Linked DNA regions of Microscilla marina ATCC 23134. The protein of the gene in region 2 interacts with the protein of the main gene of each other region in a pairwise test. Links are inferred from orthologs where the notes say so. Each region holds a gene or a part of one and is shown on either strand. Other genes may lie near its edges.

Region 1 (10,377 bases), on a different replicon or contig from region 2:
TCACATCTGTCTGGTCGTCGAAACCTTCACCATTCTTTTGGCCATCACTTAGGCCCCTACTGATTCGCGTTGTTGCGCCAACACTCCCATTACTTCGTCATAAGCGAATTTGCCTTTTTCAAGCGATTTTTTGTAGTTTTTGAGGTACTCCCCAAAAGATTTTGCCTGTGGTACCCCTGGTCCTCCTACGGTTTCCCAATAAAAGATTTGCCCTTTTGTACCTTTTTTGGCAGGAGCCAAATCAATGCACAATAAGTTGCCGTTGTTGTCTTCGGCAAAAGGAATCCACCCCTTATGCCACCATTTAAACTTTACAGCTCCTTTTTCTTTGATATACCAAGGTGTAAGATGCTCAAACTCACCTTGAGTTTTAAGGTTGGTAAGCAAACGCCAATTATCGTATATATCGCTGATACTTAACGACTTATACTCAAAAAACGTTACGCTTTGGTATTCGTTAAAACGGGTGAGAAAATCTTGAAAGTCTTCGGGCAACTCATAACCTATCTTGGCCGATAGTTTGGCTATGTCTTCTTTGGCTGCTCCTTTGGCGTGAAAGTTAATCAAGCTTTGGTTAGTGATCTTGGTAAGTTGCTTATCAACGTCCTCCCAGTACTTGTGAACTTGTTTCATACGGTTTTAAATATATGTTATGCTTAGGTATAATTACTAGTTGTGGACTCATAAAACGATGATTAACAATTAATAATTATGTAATATTAGCAGGTAACAAATTTAACGGTTCAAATACACTAACTGCACTTCGTGTAGGATATTTTGAAAAAAAACATGTTTCAGCGATAATATTTCGCTTTACTGCTGTGTCGTACATTCAAAAGGTACCATTATACGGTCACCCGGGTGGTTGTACCATTCAATCAAGTGTTTGATTGTACTGCAGGGTTATGCTGGGCAAACTCTACAATAAATTTAGCTCCTTTTTTTGGAGTACTTTCGCACCAAACCCGTCCTTGCATTGCCTCTACATATTGTTTTACTATAGACAACCCCAAGCCAGTAGATTTTTCTCCGGCAGTGGGGCGCGTCGATAGTTTTTGGTATTTGATAAATAGCTGAGACATTTCTTCGGGCAGTACGCCCTTTCCCTGATCTTGCACTTCTACCCTTATATTGCCTTCAGCTGCTACACAATGTACTTGTACCTGGCTATTTTTGGGCGAAAATTTAACCGCGTTAGACAACAGATTTTCAAGTATTTGGGTCAGATGGGTTTTATCTGCCCACACAATGCCTTCGCCAATCTGACTAATAATTTCTATGTTTTTGCGTATGGCTACGTGGGTAAACTCTTCTGATACCTGCCTTAGTAGTAACCTGATGTCTACTGGCTCCATGTGCAGCTTTGCTTTCTTAGACTCTATGGCTTCTATGTCTAAAATCTTATTGATAAGTTTAATCAACCGATCCGACGACTGCCCAATCATTTGCAGAAACGCCGCTTGTTTTTCGGTCAGGTTGTCGGCATTAGGGTCAATGATATGTACCAGGCTCGACATATGACTCAAAGGTACTTTTAAGTCGTGTGCTACTACGTGAATCAATTGATCTTTTTCGTAGTTGAGCTCCAAAAGTCTTTTGTTGGTTGATTGAATATTTTCATTTTGTTCTTTGATCATCTTATACGAATCGGCAAGCTTGAGAATAGAGTTTACCCTCGCCAATAATTCGGTACGCTCGATAGGTTTTCTAATATAGTCAATGGCTCCAGCATCCAGGGCTACCTTCAAATGGGCAGGTGACAACATCACCCCAGTAGCCATAATAATAGGAATGTCCTTGGTTACGTCTTGCGCCTTAAGGTAACGAATGGCTTCTATCCCCGACATTACGGGCATTTCCCAGTCCATAATAATGAGGTCAGGCTGTTTTTTTTCGGCTACTTTACAAGCTATCTTTCCATTGGTGGCATTTAGAATGCTGTAAATACCCGACGATTCTTCCAGATACCTGATAATAGTGTCGAGATTGCCAGGCTGATCGTCTGCTACTAAAATACGGTAAGTTTTCATAAGGTTGTTTTATATTGTCGAGAGTCGTCATATACATCACAATGCAGTTGCTCCACCGTTTGAGTATAACACTCCCTCCCCACAAATACACCAGACGCTAAAGCACCAAAAGGGCAAACATTGCCCCTTTGGTACCTCGCTATTCTATAAGTTTATTTGCACTACCAATCAATCTCTGCCAATCCCTTGGATTTCAAAAATTCGTTGGCACGGCTAAAGTGACGACATCCCACAAAGCCTTTTGCCATAGGCGAAGGGTGAGGGGCCTCCAGCACACAATGCTTGTTGCGATCTACCACTTTACCTTTGTCACGTGCGTATCTTCCCCACAACAAAAACACTACATTTTCTTTTTCATCCGAAATGGCCTTGATCACCGCATCGGTAAACTGTTCCCAGCCTTTGTTTTGATGCGATCCGGCAGTTTTGGCCCTTACTGTCAAAGTAGCATTCAACAGCAACACTCCTTGCTCTGCCCAACGTTCCAGGTTTCCCGACTTGGGAATATCTTTTCCCAAATCCTGGTTAATTTCCTTGAAAATATTGCGCAAAGAGGGAGGAATTCTTACTCCATCGCTCACCGAAAAACAAAGACCATTTGCCTGCCCCGCTCCGTGGTAAGGGTCTTGCCCTATGATTACCACACGCGTCCGGTCAAAAGGAGATTTATCAAAGGCATTAAAAATCTGATTACCAGGAGGGTATACTGTTTGACTGAGGTATTCATCTTTTACAAATGCTACCAAATCCTTAAAATAAGACTTTTCAAACTCTTCTTGTAGTTTTTCCTTCCAGGAATCTGCTATTTTTACGTCCATACAGTGTTTTTATTAGGTAAATTAATGGCTAAAAGTACAAAACAATTTTTTTGGAAAAAAATTTGCTAATCGAAAAGTAAAGTCTATATTTAAAAGCTTTGTTTTCAAAAATACAGGATGTTATTCCTCTCTCTCATTTTTACAAACATTAACCATATAATAAGATGATTACACAAATTACTGATGGCGTAAAGGTAAGTGTTGTCACAGAGTATCAGGCAGATTATTCAAGCCCCCGACAATCGCATTATGTATTTACTTACCGCATTACCATTGAAAACTGCAGTGCCTATACAGTACAGTTGCTTCGCAGACATTGGTTTATATATGATTCTAACAACACTCAAAAAGAAGTCGAAGGCGAGGGGGTGGTAGGTCAACAGCCTGTGCTTGAGCCTGGCGAAACTCACCAGTATGTATCTGGCTGCAACCTAAAAACAGGTATTGGCAAAATGAACGGTACTTATTTGATGGAGCGCGTAGTAGATGGTAAACAATTTAAAGTAGTAATTCCCGAATTTGTGTTAATTTTGCCCTATTTGCTTAATTAATCTCAAATCGCTTTACATTGATAAAAGAATATTTACGCCATTTAGTTACGGCAAAAACAGTACGTTCGGTACATTCACCTTTTGTGTTTGAGTTATATACCCAAACGATTAAATCCTCAAAAAAATACCGTGAGTTTATACCTATAGAACAGCTAAGAAAGAGTTTGCTCAAAAATCATCAGTCTATTGCCATCAAAGATTTGGGAGCAGGCTCTAGAAAAAGTTCTAACAACACACGTAAAGTGAGCCAAATTGCCCGGTACGCTGTTTCTAACCGAAAAACCAGTCAATTACTTTTCAAACTTGTCCGTAAATTCCAACCTAAAACCATCGTAGAGCTGGGCACTTCGCTGGGTATTAATACCCTGTACCTTGCTCAAGCCAACCCCAAGGCCCATATTACTACGCTGGAAGGCTGCCCCAATATAGCTGCCATTGCCCGAAAAAACTTTGCTCAAAGCAGTGGCCACCACATTCACGTGGCTGAAGGCAATATTGACCATACACTGCCTGTAATACTGGACACCCTGCCCCTGCTCGACTTTGTGTTTTTTGATGCCAACCACCGCTACACACCTACCCTGCAATATTTTGAGCTTTGCTTGGCCCAGGCACACGAAAACAGCCTATTTGTGTTTGACGACATCTACTGGTCGGCAGAAATGCAACAAGCCTGGCAAACTATCAGGCAACACCCCGAAGTAACCCTTAGCATCGACTTATTTAGGGTAGGATTGATTTTTTTTAGGAAAAATCAACCGGTACAGCATTTCAGGCTACAGTTTTAATCTATACTATCAAACAATTATTTTCTCACCCGATTTTGCGTAAAATTATTATTTTTGTGCAACTGCTCTCAGTAGTTTGCCTGCAACATGCTGTAATGAGCAATTATTATATATTACACAAACATTTAAACGTACATACAAAATGAAAGGAAGAATTGTTGGATTAGGAGGGTTGCTGCTCATTTTAGTGCTTTTGTTAAGCATGTGGAGCTGCCAAAACTCTAAAGGAGGAGTAAACAGTGGGGTTAACGCCAGAAAAATAATTACCAATGACAAGCCCAACCCTCAAGCTCAGAAAATACCCGATGTACAATTTACTACCCTTGACGGGAAACCCTTTACGCGCAAAGACCTTGACAAAAAAACCACCATGTTTTTCTTGTTCAATTCTTTGTGTCATCATTGTCAAGACAACGCCAAGAACCTGGTCAAACACGCTAACCAGTTAAAAGGTAAACAAGTAATTCTGTTTTCCAGTGAGCCAATCAAAGCACTGAAAACGTTTGATGAGGCTTATGAGATGAATAAGTATGACAACTATAGGGTAATGCAAATTGAAGAGAAAAAAATATTTGATTACTTTGGCCATGTCATGACTCCCAGTGTATTTATCTATAACCGTCACCACGAGTTGGTGCAAAAAATCAATGGAAACACTTTCTTTGAGTTTATTTTAAATAATGTACCAGTAGACCAAAGCTAAGGAATAGAACTTTATTTTTACACCATTCCTAAGTAAAGCAAAAAAGTTAGTTTGATAGGCTATATAAAAAAGAAAAACCCTCATTGCTTCAAAAAACAATGAGGGTTCTTTTTATAAAAAAAATGATTAAGTCATCAAGGGCTTAACCATTTTAAGATATAAACCATATTAAATTAAGTGTCTTTTATCTTTGACCATGTCAAACAATAGTTCTTTGGCACGGTGCAGTTGGGCTTTTACGGTGCCCAGTGGAATTTCAATTTCTTTGGCTATTTCATCATAAGAGAACTCCTTAAAGTAGCGTAGCTCTACCAACCTTTGGTATTTGGGCGGAAGCTTGTTTACAATGAGTTGCATCAATTCTATTTTTTGACTTCTGATGGCCTCTTCCTGAGGGTCACGATTGCCGTCTTTGATGTCTAGTCCCACTTCTTCACCATTATCATCTTTGAAAGAAGAACTGATGCTGAGGGTTTCCAGTTTTTTCTTTCTAATAAAATCTATACAGTTGTTGGTAGCAATACGAAACAACCAGGTGCTAAAAGTATATTCTTTCTTAAACTTACTCAATCCTTTAAAGGCCTTGGCAAAAGCTTCGATAGTTAAATCCTCGGCATCGTCGGTGTTTTTCACCATTTTAAGCATCGTATGATACAATGGCTTACGGTAACGATCCATTAATTCAGCGTAGGCTTTTTGGTCGCCATTTTCTTTTGCTAAATCAATTAGTTTGAAATCTCTGAGAGCTTTTTCCGAAAATTGTTTGTTTGATTTGCCTACGTCCATTTTATTCTCTTTCTGCTAATTGCTAATGATCCTATGATAAATATATAAAAAATGTACAAAAAATCCAATGTAGGAATCCACCACACGTTTACATCAATACGCAATTTACGAATTATTACATTATAAATTGATAGTAAAACTAACATTCTCAATGAAAATAGAAAAATTATTCCTTCAAATATTGGTTCATTTGAATTATATAGCTCAAATATCGTCCCTAAAATACTCAAAAACCAAAATAAAGTTTGTGTAAACAGTAAAAAACCTAACAAGTACTGATATTTAGCCTGGTAGAGTTTTCCTACTGACAAATGTCGTAATTTTTGACGATACCAGTCAGTCCAGGTAGTTTTAGGCACTGACAATATGTGCGCTTCCGGGTGCATACATACGCTTGTATTATGGGCATTGGCTACCTGATTGATAAATAAATCATCGTCGCCCCCGGTAATTCCCTTGAACCGCTCAAGTATTTCTCCATTAGCAAATAATTTTCGCCTATAGGCTAAATTACGCCCTACTCCCATGTAAGCTTTACCCAATAAAGCAAAAGACAGGTATTGTATTGCTGTAAAGAAGGTCTCATATTGTATAAACCAGTTAAGTACCCCTTTATGTTTAAAATAAGGCGAAAAACCTAGCACAATTTCTATATGAGGATCAAGCAAAGGCTGACACATGTGTTGTATCCAGTGGGGCGAATTGACCGCACAGTCGGCATCGGTCAATAATATTACGTCATAACGGGCTGTTTTTACCCCTTGCACCAAGGCGTGTTTTTTGGCATTCCAACCCTCTGGAGTTTGATCTATAGTGACCACACACAAACTACTATGGATGGACATTTGGGCTTCGAGCCAGGCTGCCGATGCATCGGTTGAGCGGTCGTTGACAATGATGACTTCAAACTCAGGGTGTTGTTGGGCCAGTATACCAGGTAAGAATTTTTTGAGGCGGGGTAATTCATTGTGGGCGCATATTACAACCGATACTTGAGGCAATGATAACTGAAACAAGGACAGTTCCTTCTGAGGCAATGCAAGCAATGGATGCCGGGCAAGCCGGGCAAAAAACCTGAGCAAAAAAAATAGTTGCCCCAGCGTAACAATCAATAATAAACTGAATAATAAATAAGTCACTTGGATGAAATGGTTGGTGGTGTTTGTGTCACAATAGTCCATAGTATTTAGTCGATAGTCCATAGCTGATTCGAGTAAATGTTCACCTTGTTAAATGCTGTAAACCAGTATTTTATATTAAGGTTGTGTACTCACTTTATTTTTAAAAGTGTTTCGGTTGTATGCCTAAACACCCAATTAAATAGTTTTTAAATTCATCAATAACTGATAAACAGCAAACAACTTTGACTAAAATCACTGCGGAGTGTTTGTGCCACAAAACAAAACAATATAAGAATAGTGTTCAAATTATTTTGCAAATCACTGATGAACAGCCCTATCTTTGTTGCCTTTTTTTAGGTCCCTTGTACAATAGTTTTCACAGTTTTTACCGCATCAAGTTATGAAATTTGAACTAAAAGCCACCGATCCTAACAGCAGTGCCCGGGCTGGTGTAATGACCACCGCCCACGGTGATATACAAACCCCTATTTTTATGCCGGTAGGCACCGCTGGCACTGTAAAAGCGGTTCATCAGAGAGAAATCAAAGAAGACATCAATGCTCAGATTATTTTGGGGAACACCTACCACCTTTACCTTCGTCCTGGGCTTGATATTCTCAAAAAATTTGGTGGTTTACATAAATTTAATGGTTGGGATCGCCCCATTCTGACCGATAGTGGTGGCTACCAGGTATATTCGCTGGCGGGTATTCGCAAAATAAAAGAAGAAGGAGTTACTTTTCAATCACACATCGACGGGTCAAAGCACCACTTTAGCCCCGAAACCGTCATGGACATTCAGCGTGCCATTGGTGCCGATATTATGATGGCGTTTGATGAGTGCACCCCTTACCCTTGTGAATATGACTACGCCAAAAAGTCTATGGAAATGACCCACCGTTGGCTAAAGCGCTGTTGCGACCGGTTTGACGCTACCCAACCTTTGTATGGGTATGACCAAACGCTTTTTCCGATTGTACAAGGCAGTACTTACAAAGACCTAAGAAAACAGTCTGCCGAGGTAATCGCAAGCTTTGAGCGAGATGGCAATGCTATAGGTGGGTTGTCTGTGGGAGAGCCGCATGAACTAATGTATGAAAGCACTGAATTGGTATGCAGTATTTTGCCCAAAGACAAGCCGCGCTATCTGATGGGGGTAGGTACTCCCGAAAACATTCTGGAAGGGATTGCGCTGGGGGTAGATATGTTTGACTGTGTAATGCCTACCCGCAACGCCCGCAATGGAATGCTTTTTACGACCCAGGGGGTGATCAATATCAAGAATAAAAAATGGGAGGATGACCAAACGCCTATAGATGAACACCTGGGGGGCTATGTCAGCACTTTTTACTCCAAGGGTTACCTGCGCCACCTGGTGCATTGCAAAGAGATGCTGGGCGCACAAATAGCCTCAGTGCATAACCTTACTTTTTACCTTTGGTTGGTAAAGCAAGCCCGTGAGCAAATATTGGCGGGTACTTTTCTTGAATGGAAAAACAAGATGGTAAAGCACTTGATGCAACGTTTGTAGCTATTAGCGACTAGCTATAAGCTTCAAGCAACAAGTATAAGTACAGGTTACCCAAGACAAACTTGAATAACAGCCTCAAACTTGTTGCTAAAAGTTTGAACACTATTAGTGACTAGCTATAAGCTTCAAGCAACAAGTATAAGTACAGGTTACCCAAGACAAACTTGAATAACAGCCTCAAACTTGTTGCTTTTTGCTAAAAGCTTGAAGCTACTACTCCCTTATATTTTTTCGGTGGAATGTAGAAATGAGCCAAAAAGATTAGAATTTTCGTTCTATATTTGAAAGTTGGCAATTATACAATTAAAATAATGCTCAAAAGGTTAGACAAGTATATACTAAAGAAATTTTTAGTTACCTTCTTTTTTGTGGTGATTATATTGATCTCTATTATAGTGATCATTGATATTACCGAAAAGATTGGGGACTTTAACAAGATGGATCAAACGGTTTGGCAAATCTTTACGAAGTATTACCTCAACTTTATTCCTTACTGGGCAAACTCCCTCAGTCCTATCCTCATATTTATAGCTACAGTATTTGTAACCGCCCGCCTTGCCACTCATACCGAAATCATTGCTATTTTGAGCAGTGGCGTAAGTTTTAAACGTATGCTGGTGCCCTACCTGCTGGGCTCTTCACTGATAGCAGTACTTACCTTTTACCTCATTGGGTGGGTGATACCCAAAGCCAACCGGGTAAGGCTCAAGTTTGAAAATACCCACATCAAAGACAAGTTCTATTTTACTGACCGCAATGTGCACTTGAAAATAGCTCCCAATACCTTTGCTTACATAGAAAGCTACGACAATACCAGTCATGTGGGCTACAAATTTACCCTCGAAAACATCAGTGGCTTTGAGTATGACGGCAAAAGACAACAGAAAAAGTTAAACAGTAAGGTAGAATGCCGACGCATATTGTGGGACAAAGACCGCAAAAAGTGGGTCATGGAAAACTATAAAATTACGGAGTTTAACCGAGGGGATTCTCTCAACTATAAGATTACTTACGGGCAAAGCCTGGATACTTTGATGAATCTGAAACCATCAGATTTTGAAAGCAAGTACATGTTCAATGAACAGCTTACGTCTGATCAGCTGGAAGCCTATATAGCGGAACTGAAGCAACGGGGGGTGGGCAAACTGGAAACTTATCTGGTAGAGCGTTATGAGCGGATGGCCTATCCTTTTGCCGTAATTATTCTCACCGTGATTGGAGTAATTGTGTCGAGCCGTAAAACCCGTGAAGGCGCAGGGCTACAAATAGCGGTGGGGTTTGGACTGGCTTTTATTTATGTCATGTTGATTATGGTGAGCCGGAGTATTGGTAAAAATGGAGAGTTGCCCCCCTTGGTTGCTGCCTGGATGCCCAATATCTTATTTGCTTTGATTGGTTTAATTATGTACAAACGGGTGCCTAAATAGTATTTATACTTGGAACGGCATGATTAACCGAAACCTGGTTATTCTAATGGTTGTCGCTCCGCTCATTGTTACGCTCCGCTTAATGGCTAAAATGGTTGCCCCGTTCTGCAACGGGATGCAAGCACGCGATGCGGTACAAAGGTTGGAACCTAAAAACGTTTTTTTATCCCATTCACAGTATATTTACTCTAATTGCCCAATTTTATACCTGGCAGGTTTTAGAAACCTGCCAGGTATAATCAAAAAAAATCCCGGATAAAGCCTGTACTTTATCCGGGAATCAATTCCTACCATTTTATGTAATGCTTAGTGCTTTTCAAAACGTCGTTGCACCGTAAACTGGCGGTTGCTCAACTTGATAATATACACCCCGGAGGCAAGGTCATTTACCCTCAATGACCATTGACGACTACCACGCGCCCAACGTCCTTGTTTGACCGTTTGCCCCGACACATTCACTACCTCCCACTTGATGTCCTCGGTCAGGCTTTTGGCAGACCCATTGGCAGGAAAGGAGATGTTTAATTGATCGGCAGCCGGGTTGGGAAATATGCTCCACTTACCTGATTTCAAATCATCTACAACTCCAGTTACCTGATTTTCATCATTGACATCGTTTTCA
Region 2 (10,362 bases):
CCCCTGGTTTTTTCCTTGCTCGGTTACTCGTAAAAAAGCGGGGCGAGCTGCCACATAATGACGGTCATCTACGGGAGCCACCAGGTTAAGCGCATCGCAGCCTCCACGTAAAAACACAAATACAAAAATATCTTTTTGGGCATTGGGTTCAGGAGCAAAGGCAAAGCTTTCTAACTGGCTACCTGCCATAGCAGTAATGGCAGCACTACAACCTACAACAAATTCACGACGGTTCATCTTTTTATAACTTTGGTTAATGAAATCATCTTACGTTTTCTTCTGGGCTACAAAATCGCCATTTTGCCTGCTAATGCCTTGTTTGTATTGGTACATAGTGCTACTATGCTTCTCAAAAGCAGAAGTATCAGACAACAAAAACGCTAATTTTTCACCTTAAGATTAAAACCCAAGAAGAGTTCTGTAAATGCTTACTTATTTAACAATTAATATACGTATATTTATAACCTCATTGCAATAAAGTACTGTGGTTTCACAAAAATACCTTCATTCATTTGTCAAGGTTTTAGGTTGAGCCACGTTTTATACCAACACATTGTTTTTTAAACACCTACACATGCACTATATCTCAAAAACTGATCACGAAAAACCTACTACAACAACAAACACAGCTACCCAATCAACTACAACTGCCAACAGTGCTCATTTACCCATTCAGCGCAAAGCTGGAATGCCTCCGCCAAAACAAACCAAAGAAGGCGCCCAACCTCCTATACAAACTAAAATGAAACCTTATGAGGCAAAACAACTGCCGATACAACGCAAAGCCAAATACAATGAGCACCAGGTAAAAGCCAATGTAAGTGCCCTTACGGGTACTGATGTATCGGATGCTCAGGTACATTATAACTCCAGTAAACCAGCACAGCTTCAGGCAGAAGCTACCGCCCAGGGTACACAAGTTCATTTGGGACAAGGCAAAGAGCAACATTTGGGACACGAACTGACTCATATAGCACAACAAAAACAAGGAAGGGTGCAACCTACCATACAAGCCAACAACGGACAAGGCATCAACAACGACCCAAAACTTGAACAAGAAGCCGATAAAATAGGTGCTTTGGCAATGAAAGGTGACACTATACAAGCCAAAAAACCAATAAATAATACACCTGGTCGCTCAAACAATCAACCCATTCAACGCTATATAAAATACAGATCTAAAGATCAACATAGACATCCTTCAGAAGATCAATATGACGCAATGCATGCCCACGAAAAAGATCCAAAACCTTATAGTGAGAAGGCCAAGAAACGTTATACCAAACAAACAGAACGTTTTAATAAGAGGTATAAAAAACAAGTTGAAAAAGGAAAGATAAAAAAGCATTATAAACGTAGAAAAGAAGGGTGGCGACATCCACAAAGAAAAGGGCTTTTTGTGTCTAACGACGGACGTATGGCGGTAGAAGCTAAAGGAGCTGCATCTGTACAAGCCTGGGCTGACAAAACCCTTGTGCAACAGTCTAACACGATACTCAAAAGCAAGAAGTCGCACATCGAGCTTCAAACTCAAACATCTGACCTAGCCGTAGGCAGTGTTCCTGGAACAGATACTCCCAACCCTCATAAAAGTGACTTTATGAAAATAAAGCCAGTGCACACCGCAAAAAATGGCACTAAACGAGACATGACCGATCCTAAAAATACTGAAAAAAGGGAGTTTGGCGCTTACAATTCCAGTCAGCCAGAAGACTTTTCAAAAAAGCTGAAATTCAGAGATTGTGGACAGGCCAATGCGCTTATTTTGGGTTGTTATCAAGAAAATGGCGATCTGTTCAACCGGGTGTATAAAAGCAAAGATGGGGCGATTACTGTAGTGACCAATAATCCAACGGCCACCATTCAAGCATATATTCAAAAGGTAATGCAGGCGGAATTCCCTAAAAAACCTGAATACGCTGACAAAGCAAAAGCTTATGAGGCATATAAAAAACTTTCGGACAGCGAAGCCCAAACTATTGACCAAAAGTATGGCTTGAATGCTGCAGCTCGCCCTGACTTGGGAGAAGGCATTACTGCTGTTTCGGCTGAGTACAGTACAGATAAAACAGGGTATAACTATCACTTTGCCGCCAATGTAGTACAAAGCAGTGATGCAGGAGACTATATTGCTTGTGAAGGACTAGCTGATAACCCTGAGTGGTACTTTGCGATGTATGGCACAAATAAAGGGGAGTCATTTCACGAAAAACAAAAAAGCGTAGTTCAAAATCCTCATATTTCTACCATTGTAGACAAAGAATAACTTCAGGATATGACAATTCTTAGAACAAAAATAATCATTGCCTGGTGGCTACTTAGCCTATCTGGTATTTGCCAGGCACAAAAAACAAAACACCCATTTATGGTTTGTCAGTCTCTCTCAGAAATACAAGCCCATTCGGGCAAAGAAATACGCGTAGTAGGACAGTTAGCCCGGTCGTATCGTTTGCCTCAAGCTCCTTATATATTGCTACTGCCTAACAAAGAGTGGATATTTTTAGGCAATGATACCGTCCTAAAAGATGTTGATACAAAACACAATTTTATATTGGTAGAAGGGACAGTAAGTTTTCAGAACACTGCATTTAACCTGGCAAAGTTCAGCAATACTCCACTTAGCCCATTACTTACTCGTTATATAGACCCTGAACTACAGGAAAAAAAACCTGCCCAAATAATTCAAAATCAGCCTTATTTTAGTTCTATAAACAAAATACAAAGCATTGCTACTTGCACTACTTCCCAAGATATCAAGCAACACTTGGGGCATTGGGTAGCTCTGTTTGGGAAGCTCTCGACAGACAAAGCCAATACACTACACTATCAGTCTACATCTTGGGCGTTTCATCTCCCCTTAACTACACCTCCCGTTCACTGCCAAGATAAGTTAGGCATAGTCTTCGTCAAGTTTGACCAACCAAATACTCCCCCATCAGAAATACTTAGCCACCGGGTGCTCCCGGTATGTCAATCGGCAGAAGACATTAAAGCTCACTTGGGCGAAATAGTGGCACTATCGGGTAAAATAAAAAACAAAAAAATAAAAGGTGTCTCCCATGCATTGTTGAAGACCAGTGCTCGTACTTGTGTGTATTTTTATAACCCACCTCCTGCGCTGGAACTCACCAACAGGACAGGCAAAAAAACGCAAATGATTGTTTGTCTGCAAAACTACGATGCCCCTACTTTTTTTCAGTTATCGTTCCATTTTAACCGCCCTTCGTTGGGGCAAAAAGCCTATATGTCAAAAGTGTTTTGGTGGGATTTTTAGTTTTGTGGCAACACAATTACTATGATGCGCTCTTTTTACCAATACTTACTTTATCATCCTTCTTTTTTTGCAAAGCAACTTCAATTTCTTGTATGTTTGTGCCTGTATTTTACTACTTACATTCATTCGCTGTTGCTTATCGTTATGAAAAAGCCTCAATTTATCGTTGCCGCCCCCACCAGCAATGCAGGCAAAACCAGTCTTACCCTAGGGCTATTACGTGCCTGTAAAAACAGAGGCATTGACATTCAACCTTTCAAATCGGGACCAGATTATATAGACCCCATGTTTCATCAACTTGCCTGCCACAAAACAGGCATCAACCTCGACTTATTTATGATGGAACAAGCCCACCTACAAGCAAACTACACCCATTGTATGCAAGTTCCAGAGGTGGCCTGCATAGAGGGCGTCATGGGGTTGTTTGATGGGTCAATCAAAGCCGAAGGTAGCACTGCTGCGCTTGCCAAATTGCTTGACATACCAGTAATATTGGTAGTAGATGCCCAGGCGGTGGCTTATTCGGTAGCCCCATTGCTATATGGTTTCAAAAATTTTGACCCTGATTTGAACCTGGCAGGAGTAGTGTTTAACCGGGTAAACAGCGAAAGTCATTATCAGTTTTTAATTGATGCCTGCCACGACGTAGGTGTTGTCCCTTTGGGGCGTTTACCTTTTTTAAGCAATTGCGAAATTCCTTCGCGACACTTGGGACTGTCTATAGACCAACTCCCCCAGTATAATGGGGCAATTGATGAACTTGCCAAAGCAGTAGAACAACACGTACCTATTGACCCACTTTTAGACTTGTGTATGCGAGCCATTGAACCACTCCAGACTACTCCACCTCCTCCTTTGGTATCAACAATGAAAATAGCTGTCGCCAGAGACGAAGCGTTTAACTTTTGCTATCAACAAAATATAGATGCCTTTCGGCAATTAGGCAAAATAGTGTTTTTTAGCCCCTTGCATGACAGTGCCCTCCCAACTGCAGATTTGATTTACTTACCAGGGGGTTATCCAGAATGTTACCTTCATGAATTAGCGGCTAATGATGCTATGCAGCAAAGCATCAAAGAATATGTAGAAGCTTCGGGGCATATTTTTGCCGAATGTGGGGGTATGATGTATTTGGGTAAGTCTATTATCGATGAGGCTGGTAAAACTTTTAAAATGATGGGAGTTTTTGACTTTAGCACCAGTATGCTACCCAAAAAACTCAAGATGGGCTATCGACGCATATATGTGAACGGAACAGAACTTAAGGGGCACGAGTTTCATTACTCTACAATAGTCAATGATGAAAATATCACTACAATCGGTCGGGTAGGCAACGCGCGTAATCAAAAAGTTGATAGCCAACTATACAAATACAAAAATGTATTGGCCTCTTATATTCATTTTTATTTGGGTGAGGCAAATCAGTTGCAACATTTATTAGATGCCATTTAATGCTTTTTTATAGGATTCTAAAAGCAAAAAACACTCATTGCCATGACAGCCCTGAGTGTTTTTTGTAAATATTTTGGTAGCAGCTTGTTAGTATTGGTCTACTGCTGAAAAGAAGAAAGCACCTTCGATAGCGGCGTTTTCGTCAGAATCAGACCCGTGAATAGCATTTGCCTCGATAGACTTAGCAAATAATTTACGGATAGTACCTTCTGCAGCTTCTGCAGGGTTAGTAGCACCAATAAGCTTACGGAAGTCTTCTACTGCATTGTCTTTTTCCAAAATCATAGGAATGATTGGACCAGAAGACATGTAGTCGCACAACTCACCATAAAAAGGTCTTTCTTTGTGAACTTCGTAAAACTTCCCAGCGATTTCCTTAGTCATCTGGGTCATTTTCATAGACACAATGCGGAAACCCGCCTCTTCAATCATCTTAATGATTGCACCACTATTACCAGCCGATACAGCATCGGGCTTAATCATTGTATAAGTTCTGTTGTTTGCCATAACAGTAAAAAAATTGACATTTTTTAATCTTGGGCAAAATTAGAAACTTTTTTTTTACCACTACCCAAAAAGGTGAAAAGGTGGAAAAATTTATTGTTTTAAAATCTTTTGGACTATTTTTGCATCCTATAATTTAGATTAAAGCAACTGAACATTTATCTCATTGGAGCAATAATCAATGCAACACATTGAAGGATTCAAAGAAATGATGAGCACCCCTCAGACCATAACAATTATTGCTCATCATAATCCAGATGCTGATTCTCTTGGTTCATCATTAGCACTGGCCAGCTACCTCAAAAAGAAAAACCACCAGGTACAGGTGATAAGCCCCAGCAATTACCCGGTTTTTTTAGATTGGATGACTAATAGCGATGACGTAATCATTTACTGGTCGAAAACCCACAACTTGTGCCAAAGGTTGATCCAACAAGCTGATGTGGTATTTTGTATAGACTTTTCTTCTTACAACCGTTCACACGACTTACAACCTTTTATTAAAGAGACTTCAGGTAAAGTCGCCATCATAGACCATCACCTTGAGCCAAACATCAAAGCTGATTACCAGCTATGGAATGTAAAGGCAGCTGCTACGGCTGAGCTCATTTATGATTTTATCGTAATGATGGGCGACAAACACCTGATAGATGTAAGAATGGGTGAATACTTATACGCAGGGCTCGTTACAGACACCTCCTCTTTTAAACACCCCTCTACCACAAAAAAAAGCCACTTGATTACGGCCGAACTGATGGACTTAGGTGTAGAAACCAACCGTATTCAACGCTTAATCTATGACAATAACTCGGAGAGCAAGCTTAAATTTTTAGGGTATGCACTTCGTGAAAAACTCACTGTACTGCGTGACTTCAGAACCGCCTACTTTACTATCAGTGTAGAGGAACAAGAAAGGTTTAACCATCAACCTGGCGACACTGAGGGGTTGGTAAACTATGCTTTGTCTATCACTGGGATACTGTTTGCAGTCATTATTATAGAAAAACCCGATGTAGTGAAGCTATCTTTTCGTTCAGTAGGCGAATTTGCCGCCAATGAGTTTGCCCGCAAACATTTCTCAGGTGGAGGACATCAAAATGCAGCAGGAGGGGTATCTTCATTAAGTATGGAAGAGGTTCAAGAAAAATTTTTAGGCTTATTGCCTGCTTACAAGGATCAATTAATGCAACAAAAAATATGGTAAATAATCATTGGTACAATTGGATCATAGTTTTTGCCTGTGTGATCGCAATAACGGCTTGTTCGGACACACCACAAGAAGAAGGCAAAACCCAAAATGGCTGGGTAAAACCCCGTGCACCCAAACAAACCAATTCGGGAATTAAATACCAGATATTTGTAAGGCAAAAAAATAGTGTAAAGATACAAGATAACTTGTTGGTGACTTATCATCAGGTAATTAAAAACCACAAAGACTCTACCCTTAACAGTAGCTACTTGAATGGTGTAAAAAAACAAATTCCTTTCAAAAGCCCCTACTTCTCAAATTACTACAAAGAAATGTTTCAATTGCTTGCTGAAGGCGACAGCGCTACTTTTTGGGTACCTTGCAAGCTATTGACTACTACCACAAACGCTCCTCTTCCTTATTTTCTACAACAAGATAAAGAAATCCAATATACTGTTAAAATACTAAAAGTAGAAAGCAAAGAAACCATCAAAAAAAACCTGGAAAAAAACAAACAGGCGCAACTGGAGATTGAAGATAAGTTGATTGCTAACTTTTTAGAAAAAAAAAAACCATTTACCCCTAAAAAAACCCCTTCTGGGTTGTATTACTTTATAGAGAAAGAAGGCAAGGGCAAAAAACCCAACACCGGAGACACTGTCAGTGTTCACTACGTAGGGAAGTTATTAGATGGCACCGTATTTAGCTCTATACAACAAGGTGAAACTTTTGAGTTTCCCTTGGGCCAAGACCCTCCTGCGGTCATTCCTGGTTGGGAAGAAGCAATCACGCTTATGCACAAAGGTTCACGCGGAACTTTTATCTTCCCTTCACACCTGGCTTATGGCACTAAAGGCTCAAGAGATGGTGTACCACCCAATGCAATAGTGGTATTCAATGTAGAGTTAGTCGATGTTAAGTAGAATCATTTTTTTTGTGAGAAAGTTAAATTATGAGACAAAGTATTTTATTAGTTGTAATTGCCTGTGCAAGTATTCTTATCACCAGTTGTAAAACTTTTGAGGATGAAACAGAGGATGTCAAGCAACTCCGAGAAAACGAACAGGCTATTCTTAATTATTTAAGTACCAATAACCTAACAGCGGAACAAACTGATCAAGGTTTATATTATGTGGTCACTAAAGCCAACCCTGCAGGTCAAGCAGCTACCTTGGGTAGTAAAGCTGTCATGCATTATGTGGGCTCTTTGCTAAGCGGTACTGTTGTAGACAGTACTTCTCCTTATTTCAATGAACCTACAGAGTTTATATTTGATGGTAACCCAGATGGTACAAAGGTATTAACAGGTATAGAACTTGGGGTAGTAAGGCTGAAAGAAGGTGAGCAAGCTACGCTTTTCATACCTTATAACCTTGCTTATGGCAGATCAAGTCGAGGGAATATTCCTCCTTATTCTGTGGTAAAGTATGACATATCGTCGTTTGACATAAAAACTGAAAGAGAACAAATGTTGGAGTTTGCAGCCACCGACTCACTTACCTATATAGAAAGAGATTCATTATTTACTGCGAACATCATCAAAGCTCCTGACGATAATGTAACACTTCCGAAAGCAGGTATTGACAGTAATGTAACCGTAGCATATACAGGGCGTTTTTTAGACGGAACCATATTTGATACTAACGAAAGTCTCACTTTTGACCTCAAGGCTAAAGATTCTGAGGACAATAGGGTACTCAATGGCTGGACCATTGCCGTAAATGGGATGCGGGTAGGAGACAAGAAAGTGGTGCTTCTATACTCTAACCTTGCTTATGGAGCTGCTGGCAATATTGACAATGATGGTAATTTTACCATTCCTCCTTACAGTATACTATGGTTTGAGATAGAGCTTAAATCAGTTAATTAATTATTATGAAACTTTGCTTTGCTACCCGTAATACCAATAAAATAAAAGAAGTGAAAGCCAAACTGGGAGCTACTTTTGAGGTTATCAGCCTTGATGACATTCAATGCAATGACGAATTGCCTGAAACTACTGGAACCATCGAAGGTAATTCTGCTCAAAAAGCCCAATACGTGTGGGATCATTTTCAGGTCAATTGTTTTGCCGATGATACAGGGCTTGAAGTAGAAGCACTGGAGGGAGCACCAGGAGTAGACTCGGCCATGTATGCGGGTAAGCACGGCGACAGCAAGGCCAATATTACGCTATTGCTCAAAAATCTACAAGGTAATGCCCATCGGAAAGCCCAGTTTAAAACTGTTATTACACTGGTAGTCAATGGTATACAGCACCAATTTGAGGGAATTGCAGCTGGCACTATATTGCCTGACACCAGAGGTAGTGAAGGCTTTGGGTATGACCCGATTTTTTTGCCTGAAGGCCATACACAAACATTTGCCGAAATGTCGCTTGAACAAAAAAACGACATCAGTCACAGGAGTAAAGCTTTTGTGAAGTTGGTAGATTTCTTACAAAATAAAATCTAATTCATTATCAATATTACATTTTATTACGGTTTAAACTATTTTCATGAAAATGAACTGTAATAATCTTTATTAAATACTTTACTTTTGTTGAATGATGGCTAACAAACCTTTTATTGTAGGAGTTACTGGAGGGAGTGGTGCTGGTAAAACCTTTATTCTCAATAAACTATTAGAAAATTTCAGTACCGAAGATGTTTGTTTGGTATCGCAAGATCACTACTATCATAATCGCGATTTACAACCAAAAGATGCCAATGGTATCAGTAATTTTGACACACCAGAGTCTATAGACCTGGAACAATACCTTTTAGATATTCAGCGTTTAGCAGCAGGCAAAACTGTATACAAGCAAGAATATACTTATAATAATCCTGATGTTACTCCAAAAATGCTGGAATTTAAGCCGGCTCCTATTATATTAGTCGAAGGTATTTTCATTTTTTATCATAAACCTTTAAATCGCGTCATTGATTTAAAAGTATTTATTGATGTAGAAGACCATATCAGGCTTAAACGCCGAATTATTCGTGATAATGAAGAGCGTGGCTATGGATTAGATGATGTGCTGTACAGATATGAAAACCACGTAATTCCCACTTATAAAAAATACATATTGCCATATAAATACGATGCAGACATCATTGTACCCAATGGTAAACGCGTTGAAAATGGTTTGGATGTTTTGATTACCTTTCTAAAAAGTAAGATATATCATTATGAATAAATTTGCTGTAGTAGGTATGGGGCAATTTGGTATAGCCATTGCCCAATCACTGGCAAGCCGGGGCGCTGAGGTTTTGGCGATTGACAATAAAACCGAACGAGTTGAGTATATTAAAGACGAGGTAGCCCATGCTGTAGCACTGGACGCTACTGATCTTAAAGCACTTCAGGCACAGAATATTCAAGATGTTGATGCCGTAATTGTAGCAATTGGCGAAGATTTCGAGTCATTACTCATGAGTACTGTACAATTAATGGAGCTTGAAATAACCCGCATTATAGCCCGTGCTGCCAATGCTCAGCAACGCATGATTTTACAAAAACTGGGAATCAAAGAAATCCTCTCACCAGAAGAAGAAGTAGGGAAAAATCTAGCCGAAACTTTGCTTAATCCCAGCATTCGCTCGTTTTTACCTTTGCCTGATGGGTATAAGATTGTAGAAGTAAACACACCCAAAAGAGTCACAGGGCGCTCTATTGCTGACATAGGGCTACGCAAAAAATACAACCTGAACCTAATTACCATCAAAAGAATGTTTGATGAGGTACAAGATGGCAAAAAAGTAAAGCAAGAACATATTATTGGAGTGCCTCGTGCCGATACTCTTTTGTATGAAGAAGATATTATTCTATTACTAGGCAAAGCAAAAGATGTAGAAAGGTTTATTCAATTAAACCAGTAAAATAACTTCTCTTTGTGGCCATAAAGCCAAAAAAGCCATATCACAATGATATGGCTTTTTTGGTATAGTACTATTTTGATAAT
Region 3 (10,325 bases), on a different replicon or contig from region 2:
GGCAGCTTCGTTTCCCCGGAAAAACATTCTAAAAACTTTTCGAAAATATTTATTAGGAATCCCCATCCCATTGTCACTAAACACAATTTTAATACAATTATCTGCGGCTACATCTTCCACCAAAACCTTAATAAAAGGGGAACTATCAGAACGATGAGAGCGAAAAGCAATGGAGTTTTCAATCATATTATAAAAAATAATCTGAATCAGGTCAGGCTCTGCCAGGTAGTGGAGTTCAGGTGCTACATCAAACTCCATGTGCATGCCTACCGAATACATCTGGCTGCCAAAAGCTTCTTGCAAGTTGCTCAATATGGCTTTAAAGTCGATGGGCTCCAGCACCCGCTCAGTTGAATAACGATTGATTATATTTACCATCAACAACTTGCGCAGCATGTTATCAGTTTTATTCACCACCTTGCCTATTTCTTCCAAAAAATCCAGGGCCGATGTATCTTTTACCTCCAACCTGGCAAGATTAATCAAACCATTGATAGATGCAATGGGTGCTCTGAAATCGTGTGAAGCCCGATAGATAAAAGCATCTAGTTCTCGGTTTGCCAACTCAAGGTGATTATTCATTTTTAGCAAACTTTCGGTACGTTCCTGTACAATTTTTTCAAGCTCAAGGTTCATTGCTTTGAGGTTTTCGGCATTTTTACCAACCTCTTGGTCTTTTTCTGGGTGCTTGCTTTCCATCGCATCAAGTAAATATGATTGATGATTAAGGTAATAATAGTTTATGGGACGCTTGTGGGTAGCCTCTAAGTATAAACAGCTGGGTTTTAATATTTGTATCAGGTGTTTTAAAAATCCACTGACTGCACTACCACACACAAGGTTAAAAAACTAAGTAAAACATAAAAAATAAAGTAGTTCAAGTGAACAAAATACTTTTTGAAGAAGTATACTTGTCAAAAATGTTGTTCGATGGAGTAGATTATTTTGGTAGTTTTACTAAGTAAAACGGAAAAAATAAAGTGATCCAAAAGAAAACAGTATTTGTGTGCTGAGCAATGAAAAAAATCTTTGCGTAGCAAGAGCTACAGAACTATTTTTTGAAGAAGCACAGTGCTCAAAGACGAAGTTCTATGGATTAGGTTATTTTTGTAGTTTTACTAAGCCAAATAATAATGATTTTTTTGCTAAAAAGAAATAAAATGAGCTGAAATGGTTGGGAAATAAAAGAAAATGAGTTGCCTCAGTTGCCTTAAAGGGGATACCTTACGCCTGTTATCAGGAGGTTTTGGCTTGATCGGCGTGGCTATTATTACTCTCTTTGTCTTTAAACTGCTCGTATTGGTTGGGCACCTCCAAAATAATATGAGTCCCTTTGCCATAGTCGCTACTCAGCGAAATACTACCATGCATTTTCTCCACAGTCTGTTTTACAATGTACAGCCCTAGTCCTGAGCCTTCGGCATTTTCGGTGCCTCTAAAAAACATATTAAATACATCTCCTTGGTACTCTTGAGCTATGCCTATGCCATTGTCCTGAAAAATAAGTCTTGCGGTATCGGGGGTTGATAAGTCAATCTTTACTTTCAGAAAACTGTTTTCAGTTGAAGTATTTTGATACTTAATCGCATTAGAGACTATATTATTAAGAATAATACGCAACCGTAATGGTTCGCTGTAAAACGGCTGGTTGCCTTCGAGAGATATATCGCGTTGTATCCGCTCATAGTTTTTCATAAACTTAAGGTCTTCAATGCAATCACTAATCATCGCCTCAAAGTCAATTTTTTCGGTTACTACATCAGCCCGCCCACTGCGCGAGTATTCAAGCAACGACTTAATAAATTTATCAAGCTTAAGGGTACTTTTTTCAATCAACTCAATATAACCTATCAACCGTTCGGCATTACCACTGTCAAGTTTCGACAAGTTTACCAAACCCAAAATAGACGTAAGTGGAGCGCGCAAATCGTGTGATACTTTGTACACAAACTGATCAAGTTCAAAATTGCGTATTTCGAGCTCTTCCAAGGTTTTTTCAAGGTTATCTCGTGATGCCGACAACTCTTTATTCGTATGAATGGTTTGCTCCAGCAATTCCTGAATCTTGATCTCTTGTTGTTTACGCGCGGTAATGTCATTGGCTACAGCATACACATGATCTCTTACATAAATGGCTCTCCAGTCTATCCACTTGTAACCACCATCTTTACAAACACAACGATTAATCATCTCTTGGGTTACTCCAATATTGTCCTGCAACTCTTTGAAATAGTCTAAAGTGGCCTGCTTGTCATCTTCATATACAAAGTGAAACAAAGGATACTCTGTCATTTCTTGCCAGTTATAACCCAGCGTATCAGAAAATCCTTTGTTGGCAAATACAAGATTGCCTTCTTTGTCGGTGATAATCACAATGGCAAGCAACGACATATCAAAAAAGCGGCGGAAACGAGCAAGGGGGGCGTCTTGCATAATAGCAATGCTTGCCAGTACATAGATGTAGCCATCTTCTGACTTGGCAAATTTGCCTCTAAACTGCTGTATATTATTATTCTTGCTTTTTAATTGACAATTAAAAGTAGAGAACTTAATGTCTGTATCTTGGGCTTGCTCCAGGGGTTGTGGTGCTAACTGGTCAAAAGTTTCCTGAATAGTTCCAAGGTCATTCTCGGCTACTAAATCTATAAAATCCCTTCCAATTAACTCGTCTTTGAGGTATTGAAGGTTTTTTAAAAATATAGCATTTATCTCCACAATTTTACCTGAGGGATCAAGTACACAATGCATTTCAGAAGATAAATCGAGTGATACTTTAGTATCCATAAAACTATATGGTAAGGTAGCGATTACAGAATTTCGAATGATTTTAAATATAAACTAATATTTAAAAAACTACAATATATTTAGAAAACATCTTTGAGCCAAAGACTATGTTACACCGCAGCTAATACTCTAATTTGTAAGGAATCAGGTTAAAGCTGAGTTTACTATCTTCCATAAAATCTTCAGCTTCAGCAAGAATATCATAGTCATCGTCTGGATAATACCAATTGATGACGATTTCTCCGCCCTTTTCTTTAAATTTTTTCAGCGATTTCAGAATATTCAGAATTGCCTTTGAAGAACTGGTATTAAAATAAGTAAGCTTAAAATTAAACGTAAGAGTTTTGTATGATTCCTCATTATAGGCATTCAGCCATTTGATAATAGGATCATAAAAATCTACCGTATCTTCAAGGTATGACTCTCCCGAAATTTCGCAAATGGAAGCTTCAGCATCCAACTTGACGGTTGGCGTAAAATAAATGCCTCTTTGCCCCTTGATATATAAGTTTTCCATAACAACTTTATTTATCTTGCAATTTTAACGGATAAAGTAAAAAATGTATAATCATCATCAATTTTTCTACTCCTCATTTCCAAAGGGTTTTCAGAAAGCAAAGCAGACTGGATAAGCCCAATGCCTGCTCCTCTAGCACCCGCCATCAATGACAACTTACGCATGTGTCGTTTGTACATTCTCAACGACTTTGCGTCCATATCGTTGATTACCTTACAACGCTCCCGTAAAAGCTTTATAGACACAGTGTTTGCTAAATTGCCGGTTTCAAGGTGATAATAATCTTCGGAACGAGCTATGATAATACAACCCACCTTCTCTTGTTTACGAAAGTGATTGTATTCGTTTGAATAATATAAAATATTTTGGGCTAATTCTATAAAGATTGCATGAAGTTTTCTAAAAATCCTTGGATTTTCTTTTATTTTTTTTTGTATCTCAAGGCTTATTTCGGCAAGAATAATGTCTGTAACCGGTCCTTTATAGGATAGGAGTATCTCGTGTTCACTGTAGTAATCAGATTGATATGCAAAAAAGTTGATTTTTTCAGACATTGTTTATACTACATGCATTAATTTGATAATATTAGTTTGCTGAATCAAACCCTTGGATTTGATTACGTCAAGGGGCATTTGTTCAGATGTTGCCGGGTATAATCTTTACACACTGACTATTCTACAAACGCGCAAATTGCCAGATATACTTAAGCTGTTAAGTTACCGAACAAAAATTACGCAATTTTGACAGCAGTGTTTATTTGTTTGTATAAATTAAACATTAAACTTTGTATTTTGAGATAAGGTATAAAAAATTGAACAGAAAATAACAATACTCCTACCTAATTTTTAAGTCTTTGATAATTTTCCCGTATCCTGCGACGACCGTCTCAGGCTTTCCTCCAAAATCTATTTCTACCATCACTCTTCCGATTTCGGGCAACACTTTTTTTACTACTCCTTCTATAAAAGCAGCAATTTTTACCACATGCACTTTGTCGCCTGGCTTTAGCTGAGGTTTAAAGGGCACTGGCACACAGTTATTTTTATTATACACCTTTACCTTTCCGGTAAAGCCAATGGTCAGTACTTTGTTGTCTGCCTCTCTAATAATTTGGGCATAATTGTACCCAAAGTCCTCTTTTACCGCAAGATAAACTCCTGGTTGCCAGGGTTTGCGCAAAGCTACAAATGTATTGGGTTGGGCTTGTACATCAGACACTCCCGGGGTGTAAGGGGTATCGAGGTACTGTATTTTGGGGCTTGCCGGATTGCTTGCATCGGTTACAATTGCTGTACGCATACTTGAGCCTCGGTTTTGTTCCCAGGTAAGCACTACTTCTCCTTTGAGCACTTTTTCACCCACAGGTACAGGTATTATCATTGAATTAGGCATCATCACCTCTTTGCCTATAGCCTTAAGTTTTGACTCTACCTTGCCAGGTGCTACCATTTTGCGACCATAAAAAATCAAAACCATTTGATCTTTTCCTTTGATAAAACCATCTTCTACCCATTGAAGCATAGGTGCCAATACATACTCGTTGGCCTTGGCAGTGGTATTAACCAATGGAAAATCAAGAGGAATAGATCCGGGAGAGCGCTTTTGGCTAGAGGCTGACGGGCTACTTACTAGGTCAGGGTTGTTACCTGAATCTACCTCAACAATGCTGTCGGTTTGTTGGGTACCTGTGTTGTCGGCACTACCACATGCCCATAAACACAACAAGCCTAGCCACAAAAAATTTGCAATAGGTTGCTTCAAGTAATTGATTAATTGGGTCATTTTTAGTTAAGTTTACGGCTGTTTGAGTAATCAAATATAATCAATTTATTGGGAAAGTGATATGAATTTCCCCAAGTTATCCTAATTATTATTTCTCCCTTGGCAGGTAGGTATTGTACAGGTACACTCACCAAACCATCCGCCATTAAACTATTGGTTTAAAAGGAGTTAAACATAAAAAACCATAAAATATTATGCAAGTATTACAAACACCTGATCATCAATTTGAACACTTACCTGAGTATCCTTTTGCGCCACATTATGCGCCAGTAGCATCCAATTTGCAAATGCATTATGTAGACGAAGGTAGCCCCAACGCCGAGGTGGTATTGCTGCTACATGGTGAACCTTCATGGTCGTTTTTATACCGCAAAATGATTCCAGTGATCACCAAAGCAGGCTACAGAGCCATTGCACCTGACCTGATTGGGTTTGGCAAATCAGACAAGCCTGCTAATATTCAAGACTATAGCTATAAGCGTCACCTCGACTGGATGCAGGCTTTTATTGATCACCTGGGCTTAAACAATATTACTTTGTTTTGTCAAGACTGGGGAGGCTTGCTAGGTTTGCGTATGGTGGCCGAAAACTCTGACAAGTTTAAAAGAGTAGTAGCTTCTAATACTTTTTTGCCTACTGGCGATATAAAAATGCCAGAATCGTTTGTACAATGGAAACAATTTTCGCAAACGGTACCTGAGTTTCCGGTAGGCAACATTATCCAAAAAGCCACTACTACCGAACTTAGTTCCGACATTGTGGCAGCTTATAACGCACCTTTTCCTGATGAATCGTACAAGGCTGGAGCAAGAGTATTTCCTGCACTAGTGCCCGACTCCCCCACCAGCCCTGAGTCAGAAGCCAACCGCAACGCGTGGAAGGTACTCAGCCAGTGGACTAAGCCGTTTTTAACTTGCTTTGGCGACGCTGATCCTATCACAAAAGGGGCTGATAAGTTTTTCCAGCAGATGATTCCAGGTACCAAAGGACAAGCCCATACTACTGTAGCCGGAGGTGGGCATTTTATTCAAGAAGATCGTGGCGAAGAGCTTGGAAAAATTGTAGTAGAGTTTATAAAAGCAAATAAGTAAAAGAGGTGGGCAATTAGCCAATGACGAATAGTTCAATAACGAATAGAAGGGGAAGGTAGGTGTCAGATTGGTAGCAAATGTTTTTGAATGACGAATTGGCTAACAGCTCCTGAAAACGAGAGACGATGACAAAAACCGAATTAAGAAAGTACTACCTAAACCAACGGAAAAAACTGGCTCCACAAGAAGTAAATACACAAAGTACTGCTATTCAACTTAAGCTGATAGAGCTACTTAAAGACAAGCCGCCTGCTTATTTACATGTGTTTTTACCCATCCTCAAAAACAACGAAATAGACACCTGGCAAGTGATTCAACATATATGGTACAATATGCCTCAGACTCAAGTTGTGACTTCGGTCACTGATTTTAAGCGCAAGGTAATGCTCAATTATTTGCTAAAACCAGACACCGTTTTGATAGAGAATAGTTGGGGAATTACAGAACCACAAGGAGGCACCCCCGTAGCAGATGCGCTTATAGATTGGGTAATTGTGCCTTTGCTTTGTTTCGATCAACACGGCTATAGAGTAGGGTATGGAGGAGGGTTTTACGATCGTTTTTTGGCACGCTGTACTCCAAAAACAAAAAAAACAGGGGTGTCATTGTTTTCCCCTGTGGCACTTATCAGTGATACTGATCAATATGATATTCCTTTGAGCCACTGTATCACCCCTACAGAGACCTATATATTTTAGGCTGCCATAGTGGGGTTACTAGCTACTTCTTTACTTTTTTCTTCCAGCATTGCTTTAAATCTTTCGTTGGGCGCTATCCCTTCTCCACTTATCGACAATTCGGCCTTGATAGAATTGACAAAATACATATCTATTGCGCCTTTGTTTTTTGCCATAATTTTTCCTCGGTACTCACACTCAAAAAAGTCTTTGACCAACTCGTAAGTTACCCCTGAAATGTTTACTCGCCCTATCTCTCCACTTGATTCCATCCGGCTTGCAGTATTTACTGTGTCACCCCACACATCGTAAGCAAACTTGTTTTTACCAATGACTCCGGCAATCAGTTTTCCGGTATTGATACCCAGACGGGTTTCCCAAAATGGCTCTCCTTTGGCTTCCTTTTCGGCCTTTAGTTGGTCCATCGAGCGTTGTATCTCAAGCCCGGCAAGCACAATGTCTACAAAATTAGTAGTATTAGGTACAGGCAAACCACCTACAGCCATGTAGGCATCACCTATAGTTTTAATTTTTTCGAGGTTATGCTTTTCCATGATTTCGTCAAACAAGGTAAAGCATTTTTCGAGTTCTTGTACCAACTCTTGCGGCGGCATAGTCTCAGCCAGCTTGGTAAACCCTTTAAAGTCTGTAAACAACACCGATACCATTTCGTGGTGACGTATTTTAGCTTTACCATGTTCTTTGAGTTCGTTTGCCACCTGTTCAGGCAAAATATTGAGCAACAAAGCATCCGATATTTGTTGTTCCTGTTTGATGGTTTCGTTCTGAGTTTCAATCAATTCCATCTGGGTGTTTATTTCTTCGTTGCGTTGTTGTACCTCTTCATTCATGGTAGCAAGCTCGTCTTTTTGCTTGGTTATCTCTTCGTTCTTTTTAGATAAAACTTCTTTTTGCTTCATAATCTTATCGGTGCGTTCGGCCAGGGCTTCTTTTTGCAAAGCAAGCAGTTTGTTGGCTTTCTTTTGTGCCAGATAACTCCTGATAATAAAAAGCATAGACAAAATTATTACTACAGCTCCACCAATAGCAAAATTGATAATCAGCTTTTTTTGCTTGTTTTCAGCGGTCAACTTTTCTTGCTCTACTTTGTGCTGGGCTGCCTTCAAAGCAAGCCCTTTCTTCTCTAAGTCTTGCAAAATTAAACTATCCATCAAGGCTTTCTCTTTCATTTCTTTGATCCTAAGATTACGTGTCAATGTATCAGTCTGACTCGACAAAGAGTCTTTTTCAAGCGAAAGAATAAGTTTTTGTTGCGACAATAAATACTTTTGATACTTTGTTCTTTTCAATGCGGATGCCTTGCCTTCCAGTTCACTGTTTTTGGTTGAAATAGCCCGGTCTTTGTCCGAAATGGTTTTGTCTTTGGCTCTGATGGCTTCTTCCTTTTTTCTAAGCTCTTCTTTTTTCCTCTGTAGCTCTTCTTTCACAATTTTTGCGTGCTCAGAGTGGTAAGGGCCTGCCTGTCCATAAAGTTTTTGATAACGCCTAATTGCCCGACGTTCGCGACGAACCGGAGATTTTTTACTTTTCAACAACCGGTAAGTTGGCAATAAGCTTTTAGAAATAAAGTGAACGAGTTTTTGTTGGGAAATTTTTTGGGCTTTAAACAACGCCTCCATGGTGTTAAAGGCTTCTTCGTGATAACGGGCAGCCCGCAAGAAACGGTTATTTCTCACCTGTAAGTCACCCATTGTTTGGTTGGCCACAGCATAGCCCCATTTGTAGTTGATAGCATTGGCGATTTTTTCTGCTTTTTGGGCATAATCAAACGCTTGCCTTGGTTTTCTACCGCTTTCAATTACGGCAAGTTTGTTCAAAGCATCTACCTGGGCTTTGTCTTTTTTATTTTGGGCAACAGTGGCTTTAAGCACCACTACATCGTTTGATTGCCCAAGGCTTACTTGAGGCAATAGCCCACAAATCATTAGGCAAAGCAAATAAATTCGTAAATTATCCATAATAATGTTACTGATTACAAGGTTTTAGTCTCTCAAAATTGTGCATCAACACACCTTATTCCAGCATAATGATGTCATTCATTTGGCTGATCTGAAATTTTTTACTGATAATTTGCTTTGTGATTTGGGTTAAAACTTATGCAATTATTTTGCCTCAGGTGCCATAAAGAATATAATTTTATGTTAAAAAAGCTTCTTTAAACGTCCGGCAATGCAATTTTTTAGTGCGCATAACGCGTAATAGGCTAACAATTTACTTTTCGCTTTATTTTCTTACTCCTTTTTGGGCGAGTGGTTTTCGCCAAAAACACCGTGAATAACTACTCAACAAATATTTTGCAGATTATTCGCTGATAATCTTACTATTTTTTAGATTTAGTGATCTTTCATAAATAATTTGAGCCATTAAAGTGTATCTATTGCCCTCATTCTTCTCAAAAAAAAAGCCTCATAGCTTTGGCTATGCACCATTTTTTTTGAATCGTCTGAGAACAATATATTTTCTTAAATTGGCACATCTTATTTTTTCCAGATCACTTAAGTAAAATAATATTTTTTTTGTGGAAAAGATTGGTAGTGTCTGGAGCAGGGCTCATTACAATGATGAGCACTATCTTATTTGACGAGGATATATTCAAATATGTTTCCCTTAGATAAAATCATCATACAACTAACCAGTACTTTACCTATAAAAGCCAGGGCTGGATCACTTTACTTACTAAAAACCTGCAAACATGAATACATTCAAAGACCCTTTTGCCAATATGAGTGGCTTGGCATTTTTTCTTTGGTTTACCGGTGGGCTCGCTTTAATCAGTCTCTTAGTGTGGATCTTTGGCACGCCTGGCAAACAAATAGGCACTACTTATGAGCATCTGCTGGATAATTATACCAAAGACTCCTCTTTTACTTCACCTCAGTTTAGGGTAAACACAGGGCAGGTATATCGCTTAGAGTTTAAAAATAAGGTGCCCAATAATAGTTGGACCGTGATAGGCATTGGCATTTTGGATGAAGAAGAAGGGGTGATCAATGAAAAAGAGGCTGAGTTTTGGCACGAAAGCGGTCGCGACTCTGATGGCTACTGGAGTGAACGTGATGACATAGAAGTATTTCATTTCAAAGCTCCCAAGACTGAAGATATTTCAGTAGAAGTATATTGGATCACCGACAACGAAAATGATTTTTGGCGCAAAGATCATTTAATATATGAACGTAAATCAACTTCAATCTATTTTACCGTAAAAAAAGCAGGAAGAGCATTGGTGGCAAAGTACTTCCAGTATATATTTTGGATATTTAGTGGTCTGTTTTTCCTCACAATTATTATAGCGTATGGGGACAATGAATAAAACTCCTGAACATTAAAACAAGATAGGGTGGTTTATACATTTAGTTGCTATGAATAAAATGAGCAGGTTTTTTGTGGTAGGTAGTATTTGTTAATTGTTGAAAAAACAGTAAATTTAGTATTTTAACATTACGATCAATATAA

The links.
Region 1: the proteins of M23134_RS19820 (region 2) and ung interact in binary tests that used the Escherichia coli proteins (3 or more experiments, as listed by UniProt). The link is inferred for Microscilla marina ATCC 23134 from one-to-one orthologs.
Region 3: the proteins of M23134_RS19820 (region 2) and M23134_RS11985 interact in binary tests that used the Escherichia coli proteins (3 or more experiments, as listed by UniProt). The link is inferred for Microscilla marina ATCC 23134 from one-to-one orthologs.

What each region holds. Positions count from the first base shown.
Region 1 is NZ_AAWS01000060.1:26,420-36,796, reverse strand. Bases 1,021-3,888 are described here. They hold ung (uracil-DNA glycosylase), read right to left. Parts: upstream 2,849-3,888; coding sequence 2,192-2,848; downstream 1,021-2,191. Other genes in these bases: M23134_RS32465 (O-methyltransferase), read left to right, coding at 3,417-3,888; apaG (Co2+/Mg2+ efflux protein ApaG), read left to right, coding at 3,013-3,399; M23134_RS32480 (hybrid sensor histidine kinase/response regulator), read right to left, coding at 1,021-2,030. Also shown: M23134_RS32485 (SMI1/KNR4 family protein), read right to left, coding at 49-633; more of M23134_RS32480, read right to left, coding at 879-1,020; more of M23134_RS32465, read left to right, coding at 3,889-4,187; M23134_RS32460 (peroxiredoxin family protein), read left to right, coding at 4,330-4,890; M23134_RS32455 (RNA polymerase sigma factor), read right to left, coding at 5,059-5,676; M23134_RS32450 (glycosyltransferase), read right to left, coding at 5,667-6,857; tRNA guanosine(34) transglycosylase Tgt, read left to right, coding at 7,198-8,328; M23134_RS32440 (LptF/LptG family permease), read left to right, coding at 8,640-9,755; M23134_RS42665 (T9SS type A sorting domain-containing protein), read right to left, coding at 10,062-10,377. UniProt on the Escherichia coli protein: Excises uracil residues from the DNA which can arise as a result of misincorporation of dUMP residues by DNA polymerase or due to deamination of cytosine.
Region 2 is NZ_AAWS01000021.1:122,965-133,326, reverse strand. What follows is about bases 3,524-6,376. They hold M23134_RS19820 (nucleoside-diphosphate kinase), read right to left. Parts: upstream 5,234-6,376; coding sequence 4,814-5,233; downstream 3,524-4,813. Other genes in these bases: M23134_RS19815 (DHH family phosphoesterase), read left to right, coding at 5,412-6,376; M23134_RS19825 (cobyrinate a,c-diamide synthase), read left to right, coding at 3,524-4,726. Also shown: M23134_RS19840 (DUF1501 domain-containing protein), read right to left, coding at 1-237; M23134_RS39960 (eCIS core domain-containing protein), read left to right, coding at 575-2,266; M23134_RS19830 (hypothetical protein), read left to right, coding at 2,276-3,274; more of M23134_RS19825, read left to right, coding at 3,419-3,523; more of M23134_RS19815, read left to right, coding at 6,377-6,434; M23134_RS19810 (FKBP-type peptidyl-prolyl cis-trans isomerase), read left to right, coding at 6,428-7,342; M23134_RS19805 (FKBP-type peptidyl-prolyl cis-trans isomerase), read left to right, coding at 7,372-8,289; rdgB (RdgB/HAM1 family non-canonical purine NTP pyrophosphatase), read left to right, coding at 8,295-8,873; M23134_RS19795 (uridine kinase family protein), read left to right, coding at 8,968-9,597; M23134_RS19790 (potassium channel family protein), read left to right, coding at 9,587-10,279; M23134_RS19785 (DNA-directed RNA polymerase subunit omega), read right to left, coding at 10,362-10,362. UniProt on the Escherichia coli protein: Major role in the synthesis of nucleoside triphosphates other than ATP. The ATP gamma phosphate is transferred to the NDP beta phosphate via a ping-pong mechanism, using a phosphorylated active-site intermediate.
Region 3 is NZ_AAWS01000011.1:89,681-100,005, reverse strand. The notes cover bases 5,270-8,085. They hold M23134_RS11985 (5-formyltetrahydrofolate cyclo-ligase), read left to right. Parts: upstream 5,270-6,299; coding sequence 6,300-6,872; downstream 6,873-8,085. Other genes in these bases: M23134_RS40750 (adenylate/guanylate cyclase domain-containing protein), read right to left, coding at 6,869-8,085; M23134_RS11990 (haloalkane dehalogenase), read left to right, coding at 5,278-6,174. Outside these bases: M23134_RS12015 (sensor histidine kinase), read right to left, coding at 1-699; M23134_RS37980 (PAS domain-containing sensor histidine kinase), read right to left, coding at 1,237-2,784; M23134_RS12005 (DUF1987 domain-containing protein), read right to left, coding at 2,906-3,301; M23134_RS12000 (SiaB family protein kinase), read right to left, coding at 3,313-3,855; M23134_RS11995 (hypothetical protein), read right to left, coding at 4,136-5,083; more of M23134_RS40750, read right to left, coding at 8,086-8,830; M23134_RS11975 (hypothetical protein), read left to right, coding at 9,565-10,182. UniProt on the Escherichia coli protein: Involved in the removal of 5-formyltetrahydrofolate.